DNA from 2 places in the Streptococcus oralis genome. Region 1 is predicted to be linked to the other one. Evidence: predicted binding sites of a transcription regulator. Region 1 holds the regulator's gene; the other holds the start of a gene.
What was found. The regulator CtsR, encoded in region 1, represses protease genes until heat stress. The targets are predictions, from matches to a motif close to TTGGTCAAAAAAGGTCAAANA.
Positions count from the first base shown of each region.

Region 2: a site for CtsR is predicted at 2,989-3,009, ahead of I6G42_RS05215 (ATP-dependent Clp protease ATP-binding subunit). Genes of this name have one in related genera too.

Region 1 is NZ_CP065707.1:355,969-360,726, reverse strand. It holds gene I6G42_RS01750 (ABC transporter substrate-binding protein) at 1-25, shown strand, start outside; gene I6G42_RS01745 (ABC transporter ATP-binding protein) at 25-753, shown strand; gene I6G42_RS01740 (hypothetical protein) at 769-1,071, shown strand; gene I6G42_RS01735 (hypothetical protein) at 1,247-1,495, shown strand; gene I6G42_RS01730 (helix-turn-helix domain-containing protein) at 1,492-1,662, shown strand; gene I6G42_RS01725 (CtsR family transcriptional regulator) at 1,884-2,342, shown strand; gene I6G42_RS01720 (ATP-dependent Clp protease ATP-binding subunit) at 2,344-4,758, shown strand, end outside.
Region 2 is NZ_CP065707.1:1,067,248-1,072,005, forward strand. It holds gene I6G42_RS05205 (DUF1827 family protein) at 1-49, opposite strand, end outside; gene I6G42_RS05210 (NUDIX hydrolase) at 108-560, opposite strand; gene I6G42_RS05215 (ATP-dependent Clp protease ATP-binding subunit) at 691-2,949, opposite strand; gene I6G42_RS05220 (DUF1797 family protein) at 3,186-3,416, opposite strand; gene I6G42_RS05225 (amino acid ABC transporter permease) at 3,607-4,290, shown strand; gene I6G42_RS05230 (amino acid ABC transporter ATP-binding protein) at 4,290-4,758, shown strand, end outside.

The sequences.
Region 1 (4,758 bases):
CTTCACTAACGAATTTGTAAAATAATGACAGAAATTAGACTCGAACATGTAAGTTATGCCTATGGCGATGAAAAAATTTTAGAGGATATCAACCTGCAGGTGACGTCAGGTGAAGTGGTTTCTATTCTAGGTCCAAGTGGTGTAGGAAAGACCACCCTCTTTAACCTAATCGCTGGGATTTTAGAAGTCCAGTCTGGGCGAATTGTCCTTGATGGCGAGGAAAATCCTAAGGGGCGCGTGAGTTATATGTTACAAAAGGATCTCCTCTTGGAACACAAGACGGTGCTTGGCAATATCATTTTGCCGCTCTTGATTCAAAAGGTGGATAAAGCAGAGGCTATTGCCCGAGCAGACGAAATCCTTGCAACCTTCCAGCTGACTTCTATACGGGATAAGTATCCTCACGAACTCAGCGGAGGGATGCGCCAGCGTGTGGCCTTGCTGCGGACCCATCTTTTTGGCCACAAGCTCTTTCTTCTTGACGAGGCTTTTAGCGCCCTGGACGAGATGACAAAGATGGAACTCCACGCTTGGTACCTTGAGATTCACAAACAGCTACAGCTGACGACCCTCATCATCACGCATAGTATCGAAGAGGCCCTCAATCTCAGCGACCGCATCTATATCTTGAAAAATCGGCCTGGGCAGATTGTCTCAGAAATTAAACTAGATTGGTCTGAAGGTGAGGACAAGGAAGTCCAAAAGATTGCCTACAAACGACAAATATTAGCAGAATTGGGATTAGATAAGTAGAAAAATAGGGAGTTGGTGAAGATTATCCTTTACCAGCGCCCTTTTTGTAAAGCAATAGAAATAGTGTACGACATGTTAAGCAGACTGAAGAAATTACGGAGAGAAAATGGGACATCAGTTGTCTCCTTTGCATTTATTGCAATTGCTATAGTATCAGGATTTATAATTTACTTTAGTCCTGATATTGCAAAGTTATTAGGATTAGATGAAAAAAGATTTGAAAACGTAGTGGGAACAGTTTTAACTCCGACATTATTATTTATAGGTTATTTAATTTTTGAAAAATCTGTAGATAAATATCGAAAAGAAATTAAATAGGAACAGAAAATACTAAAAGAAAAACAGAATGAGTTGGGAGACAATTTTAAAAGTTAAGAGAAAATTAGAATTGTTGGTGGAATAGGTTTTCTTTACTAGGGAAATGGAGATATAGAAAAAGCACGTTTGACCGTACTAGCGGAAGTAGAAAGGCTAAAAATGAAAGGCGATTATTATGAGTAAAAAAAGTAGAACAGAAAAAGCCAAAGTAACAGAAAATGCAGATTTGGGAGCGTATTTTTTAATTTTAGCAGTTGTAGCCGTTGGGGCACTTGCTTATTTTTCAGAAGATTTTGGGACAAGGTGGGCAAAAGTTATAGAAATAGTCGGAGCGCCGTTTTCTTTAGGTTTAGGTTTTTTCGCTTTTGATAAAGGTTTTGAAATGTTAGGCAAGTATAACGAAAAAAACAAAGGCGACGAATGAAAAGTCAAGAAACTAAAACAGAATTTATTAAACTAAGAGCGTCTGGGAAATCATTTGACTATATAGCTAAAGAACTAAGTATCAGTAAGTCAACTTGTAGCAGTTGGGAAAAAGAACTAAAAGACGCTATAGCAGAATTAAAACAGGAACAGCTTAACGAATTATAGTTCCTTGCCTGCTGAACTCGTCAATATTACGCCCTTTTTAGGACTCTTTTTTGTGGACTTTTTTAGGAACTTTCAAGAAAAACTAAGGCGAATTAATGCCAAAGTGTTTTTTAAAAAAGTCAGTATTTCCAATGGTTGAGCCTTAAAAATTTGACTTATAGAGTGTTAAATGATAGTATAGTCAAAGATAGTCAAGGTTCAAAGAAGGAGTTTGATTTACTATGAGATTTAAAAATACATCAGATCATATCGAGGCCTATATCAAGGCGATATTAGACCAGTCTGGTATCGTGGAATTGCAGCGGAGCCAGTTGGCAGATACCTTTCAGGTTGTGCCAAGTCAGATCAACTATGTAATCAAGACACGCTTTACGGAAAGTAGAGGTTACTTGGTTGAGAGCAAGCGTGGTGGCGGAGGCTACATTCGAATAGGCCGGATTGAGTTTTCCAGTCATCATGAGATGCTCCGCGATTTGCTTTACTCGATTGGTGAGCGAGTTAGTCAGGAGATCTATGAGGACATTCTCCAGCTTTTGGTGGAGCAGGACTTGATGACCAAGCAGGAGATGACCTTGCTGACTTCAGTAGCAACGGATCGTGTCCTAGGGGAAGAATCCTCAGTTGTCCGTGCCAATATGCTCCGACAGCTATTACAAGAGGTAGATAGAAAAGAGAAGTAAGATGAACTATTCAAAAGCATTGAATGAATGTATCGAAAGTGCCTACATGGTTGCTGGCCATTTTGGAGCTCGTTACCTAGAGTCTTGGCATTTATTGATTGCCATGTCCAATCACAGTTACAGCGTGGCAGGTGCGACTTTAAACGATTATCCATACGAGATGGACCGTTTAGAAGAGGTTGCGTTAGAACTGACTGAAACGGACTATAGCCAGGACGAAACCTTTACGGAATTGCCTTTTTCTCATCGTTTGGAGGTCCTATTTGCAGAAGCAGAGTATGTGGCCTCAGTGGTCCATGCAAAGGTGCTAGGGACAGAGCATGTATTATATGCAATCTTGCATGATGGCAATGCCTTGGCGACTCGCATCTTGGAGAGAGCAGGCTTTTCTTATGAAGACCAGAAAGATCAGGTCAGAATTGCTGCTCTTCGTCGCAATTTAGAGGAACGTGCAGGATGGACAAGAGAAGACCTCAAGGCTTTACGTCAACGCCATCGCACAGTAACTGACAAGCAAAATTCCATGGCCAATATGATGGGTATGCCTCAAGCTCAAAGTGGTGGTTTAGAGGACTACACGCATGACCTGACGGAGCAAGCGCGTTCTGGCAAGTTAGAGCCAGTTATCGGTCGTGACAAGGAAATCTCACGTATGATTCAGATTTTGAGTCGGAAGACCAAGAACAATCCGGTCTTGGTTGGAGATGCTGGTGTCGGGAAAACAGCTTTAGCACTTGGACTTGCTCAGCGTATTGCTAGTGGGGATGTACCTGCGGAAATGGCCAAGATGCGTGTTCTAGAGCTTGATTTGATGAATGTTGTTGCGGGGACACGTTTCCGTGGAGATTTTGAAGAGCGCATGAACAATATCATCAAGGATATCGAGGAAGATGGCAAAGTAATCCTCTTTATTGATGAACTTCACACCATCATGGGTTCTGGTAGCGGTATTGATTCGACTCTGGATGCGGCTAATATCTTGAAACCAGCCTTGGCTCGTGGAACTTTGAGAACGGTTGGTGCAACCACTCAGGAAGAATACCAAAAACACATCGAAAAAGATGCTGCCCTTTCTCGTCGGTTTGCCAAAGTGACGATTGAAGAGCCAAGTTTAGCTGACAGTATGACTATTTTGCAAGGTTTGAAGGCGACTTATGAGAAACACCACCGTGTGCAAATCACAGATGAAGCTGTTGAAACAGCTGTCAAGATGGCACATCGTTACTTGACCAGTCGTCACTTGCCAGACTCTGCCATTGATCTTTTGGACGAAGCGGCAGCAACGGTGCAAAACAAATCCAAACATGTGAAAGCAGACGAATCCGACTTGAGTCCAGCTGACAAGGCATTGATGGATGGCAAGTGGAAACAGGCAGCCCAGTTAATCGCAAAAGAACAAGAAGTCCCTGTCTATAAAGACTTGGTGACAGAATCTGAAATTTTGACGACCTTGAGTCGCTTGTCAGGGATTCCAGTCCAAAAACTGACGCAAACAGATGCTAAGAAATACCTGAACTTGGAAGCTGAACTACACAAACGTGTCATCGGTCAAGATCAAGCTGTTTCAAGTATTAGCCGAGCCATTCGCCGCAATCAGTCAGGTATTCGCAGTCACAAACGTCCAATTGGTTCCTTTATGTTCTTAGGACCGACGGGTGTCGGGAAGACCGAATTGGCCAAGGCTCTGGCAGAAGTTCTCTTTGATGACGAATCAGCCCTTATCCGCTTTGATATGAGTGAGTATATGGAGAAATTTGCAGCTAGCCGTCTCAATGGAGCTCCTCCGGGCTATGTGGGCTACGAAGAAGGGGGGGAATTGACAGAGAAGGTCCGCAATAAACCTTACTCAGTGCTTCTCTTTGATGAGGTTGAAAAAGCCCACCCAGACATCTTTAATGTCCTCTTGCAAGTCTTGGACGATGGAGTTCTAACAGATAGCAAGGGTCGCAAGGTTGATTTTTCAAATACCATCATTATCATGACGTCAAACCTTGGTGCGACAGCCCTTCGTGATGACAAGACTGTCGGTTTTGGGGCCAAGGACATTCGTTTTGACCAGGAAAATATGGAAAAACGAATCTTTGAAGAGTTGAAAAAAGCTTATCGACCTGAGTTTATCAACCGTATTGATGAAAAGGTGGTCTTCCACAGTTTGGACAGTGAACACATGCAGGAAATTGTCAAGATCATGGTTAAACCATTGATTGCTAGCCTAGCAGAGAAAGGCATCGACTTGAAACTACAAGCTTCAGCACTGAAGTTACTAGCTAGTCACGGTTACAATCCAGAAATGGGAGCCCGTCCACTTCGCAGAACACTACAAACCGAAGTGGAAGATAAGCTGGCAGAACTCCTTCTCAAGGGAGAACTGGTAGCAGGCAAGACCCTCAAGATTGGTGTCAAAGCTGGTCAATTA
Region 2 (4,758 bases), 710 kb from region 1:
GGCTTTTAACAAGTTGCGAGTGTGAATTAGTCGTGTTGATAAGCTTCATAATAGTTCCTCCAATTTTCTAACTCTATTATAGCACTTTTTGGATAAAATCGTGTATTTTAGTCAATTCTATGCTGAATTTTCCAAGCTTCTATTCCCCATTTATGGCTACCACGTTTGAGTTTTTCAATTGCTTCATCAATAGGAAACCAAGCAATATGATTAAAATCTTCTAATGGTTTTTGTACTTCTTGGAAAGAAGTGGCTTCATAGAGATAAGCTGGATTGTAGTAGTAGGTATCACGGTGGCGAGAGTAAAAATACTCATCAGCTTGCCCATAATAGGTTCCGATTTCAGCTGTAAAGCCTAGTTCTTCGATTAGTTCTCTCTTCAGTGCTTCTTGATGGTCTTCGCCTGCTTCAATCTCTCCGCCTGGCAAGAACCAAGCCCCATTGGGAGCTTGAACTAGAACGATTTGTTTTTTTTCCGCATCCGGAATAACTGCGTACACACCATAGCGGGGCTGGTAGGTCACATTCTCTTTTTTTTCACCAAAAGTTGGGTTTACCATTGCATTTTCCTCATTCTCTAGTATCTTTATTATTATCATAATGGACGAGGGGCAAGCTGTCAAGAATAAACAGTTATTTTAGTAAAAAAGGTGCAGAAAATGATAGACTTCCTGCACCTGTTAGATCGTTTTATTCTTCTTTTTCAGAAGCATTCTCTTCTGCTTTCTCACTTTTCTTGGCAGATTTGATTTGAATCTTGCCATTGCTTGTCATAATTGCCTTGAGGTCTTTTTCACTTGGGTTTTCAAGGTAGTAGTCTGTGATAGCATCCTCGATATGGTCTTGAATGGTACGGCGGAGTGGCCGTGCTCCCATTTTTGGATCATATCCCAAGTCAACCAACTTTTCCTTGACCTTGTCTGTCACATCAAGGTGGATATTGTTGCTGGAGAGGCGTTTGTTGACATCTGCTAGCATGAGTTCGACGATTTGGAGAAGGTTGTCCTTGCTGAGAGGTTTAAATTCGATGATGCCGTCAAAACGGTTCATAAACTCAGGACTAAAGAAGTTGCCGAGTTCACCGAGAACAGAGTTGGTTCGACCTTCACGAGCAGCTCCAAAACCAACGCTGGCTTCGGCCTTACCAGTACCCGCATTTGAGGTCATGATAATGATGGCATCCTTAAAGCTAACTGTTCGTCCTTGCCCATCAGTCAAACGACCATCGTCCAAGACTTGGAGGAACATGTGCATCACATCTGGGTGGGCTTTTTCAACTTCATCGAGAAGGATGAGAGAGTAAGGATTGCGACGAACTTTTTCCGTTAACTGACCAGCTTCATCGTAGCCGACATAGCCTGGAGGGGCTCCGACTAACTTAGCCACGCTGTGTTTTTCCATGTATTCACTCATATCAAAGCGAATCATGCTGTTAGCAGAACCAAAGAGCTCAATGGCTAGTTGTTTGGAAAGTTCTGTCTTACCGACACCAGTTGGTCCGACAAAGAGGAAACTTCCGATTGGGCGGTTGGGAGTACCAAGTCCAACACGATTACGACGGATGGCTTTGGCAATCTTATCGACAGCCTCGTCTTGTCCGATAACATGGGCCTTGAGGTCTTCTGCTAGATGGATCAATTGAGACTGTTCTTTTTCTTTTAGCTCCCCAACAGGGATATTGGTTTTCTGCTCGATGATATGTTCAATCGTTTTCTCGCTGATGATTGGAGTATCCTGATCGGTCACCTTGTTCTTTTGCATTTCCTTGTACTTGGCAATCTGATCACGGAAGTAGGCAGCTTTTTCAAAGTCTTCCTCTCGTGTAGCTTGTGCCTTGAGATTTTCAGCTTCAATCAAGCGTTGATCAATCACTTTAGGATCAACAAAGTTCAGCGTCAAATTCATCTTTGAACCGGCTTCGTCTAAAAGGTCAATAGCCTTGTCAGGCAAGAAACGATCTTGGATGTAACGATTGGAAAGAGTAGCAGCTGCTTCGATAGCAGCATCGGTATACTTGACGTGATGGTAGTCTTCGTATTTCTTTTGAACCCCTTTGAGGATGGTAATGGTTTCTTCGACAGTTGGTTCATCTACCTTGACAGGCTGCATACGGCGCTCCAAAGCAGCATCTTTTTCAATGATGCGGTATTCATTGAGAGTAGTAGCACCGACCAGTTGCAATTCACCACGGGCAAGGGCAGGTTTGAGGATATTTCCTGCATCCATATTGCCATCGCCAGCAGATCCCGCACCGACAATTTCATGGATTTCGTCGATAAAGAGAATGATATCCTCACGTTTGCGTATCTCTTCCATGAGCTTTTGCATACGCTCTTCAAATTGGCCTCGAATCCCTGTTCCTTGAACTAGACTGACCACATCCAGACGGATGACCTGCTTGCCTTGGAGTTTATGGGGAACATCGCCATCGACAATCTTCTGAGCTAGACCTTCCACAACGGCTGTTTTACCAACACCTGGTTCTCCGATGAGGACAGGATTGTTTTTTGTTCGACGGTTGAGGATTTCGATAACGCGAATAATCTCCTCATCTCGACCGATAACAGGGTCAATATCTCCTCTACGAGCAATCTCAGTAATGTTGATACCATATTCCTCTAGGAGTCCTCTTTCTTGGCTAGGAGGTGTTTGAAGTGGACCGCGGTTTTGAGGCCCATAACCCCCATTTCCACCGTGACCATCACCTGATTGAGTGGGAGGAATGTTATTAGAAGAAGGTCTGAAATTGTTCAAATCATTGAAAAAGTCTCCGAAAGGATCAAAGTCACGATTGTTTAGGTCAGTCATTCCTTTAAAGAGGGTATTGTTTGGGTCTGTTTTGATAATTTTATAGCAATTTTGACAGAGATCAATTTGTTTTTGCTGTCCATTGATATTGGTATACAGATGAATTGTTGAGTCGTTTATTTTACAGTTTTGACAGAGCATACATCTACCTCATTTCATTCTTATTCTTGGCCTAAGAAAAAGGTCAAGAATAGTCAAAGTTTTATACTCTCATTATAGCATGATTAAGGTGTAAAGCAAGTAAAAAGATTGGGAAGTGGTCGTTTTTAAAAGAAGGATTTATGGAGAATCCAGCGACATTGAAGGTAAAAAAAATCCCATTTGTGGTGACAAAAAGGATTCTCATTCATCGGGCCTTACTGCCCGTTGTTTTTATACTAGTAAAGGAGTTCGTAGATCTCCATTGCAATCAAATCAATGCTATCAAAGGTATAAGTTTCACGTGCTTCAACATCGCGAAGGGTGAAGAGTGATCCGTTTTCTTCGTCATAGCTGTATGCAACTTCTGCAACAACAACTCCTTCACGTTCAAAATTACGTTTTAGATTTCCGCCATCTTTTGTCATAGCTTCTAGGCGGTTGATGATTCTAACCAAATGTGATTCCATTATGATTCTCCTCCATTTCTTATCGTTACTATTTTACCATAAACCACGGGGACTTGACTAGAAAAAACTAAGATTTCTCGCTATTTCTCTTTTGCATAAAATTATTGGTGAAAATCAGTGAAAAAATATTGAATTTTAATTCAAGATATGTTATAATCATACAAACTAATGTTTAGAAAGCTGAGTTTATATGAATTTTTCCTTTTTACCAAAGTATTTACCTTATTTTAATTACGGAGCTCTTATCACTGTAGTGATTTCAATTCTGGTAGTCTTTTTCGGTACCATTCTAGGTGTCTTATTGGCCTTTGCTCAACGCTCACGTTTTAAACCTCTTGTCTGGTTTGCGAATATCTATGTATGGATTTTCCGAGGAACACCGATGATGGTTCAGATTATGATTGCCTTTGCTCTTATGCATATCAATGCTCCGACTATTCAAGTGGGAATTTTAGGAGTTGATCTTTCTCGTTTGATTCCTGGTATTCTGATTATCTCGATGAACAGTGGAGCTTACGTTTCAGAAACTGTTCGTGCGGGGATCAATGCGGTTTCTAAAGGTCAGTTAGAGGCCGCATACTCTCTTGGGATTCGTCCGAAAAATGCCATGCGTTATGTCATTTTGCCACAAGCTATCAAGAATATTCTTCCAGCTCTGGGAAATGAATTTATCACCATTATCAAGGATAGTTCGCTTTTGTCAACAATCGGAGTCATGGAACTTTGGAATGGAGCTACAACGGTAGCAACGACGACCTATCTACCTCTAACGCCTCTCTTATTTGCAGCCTTTTATTACTTGATTATGACTTCTGTTTTGACAGTGGCTTTGAAGGCATTTGAAAATTACATTGGACAAGGAGACAAAAAATAATGACAGAAACCTTGATAAAAATTGAAGGCTTGCATAAGTCTTTTGGGAAGAATGAAGTCTTGAAAGGGATTGACCTTGAGATTAAACGAGGAGAAGTTGTGGTCATTATTGGTCCGTCAGGGAGCGGGAAATCAACTCTCCTTCGTTCGATGAATCTCCTTGAAGAAGCAAGTAAAGGTAAGGTTATCTTTGAAGGAGTCGATATCACAGATAAGAAAAATGACCTTTTTGCCATGCGTGAAAAGATGGGTATGGTATTCCAACAATTCAACCTCTTTCCCAATATGACAGTGATGGAAAATATCACTTTGTCACCAATTAAAACCAAAGGTGAAAGCAAGGAAGTTGCGGAGAAAAGAGCACAGGAACTGTTAGAAAAAGTTGGCTTGCCAGATAAGGCAAAGGCCTATCCTCAGAGTTTGTCAGGTGGTCAGCAGCAACGGATTGCCATTGCACGTGGACTTGCTA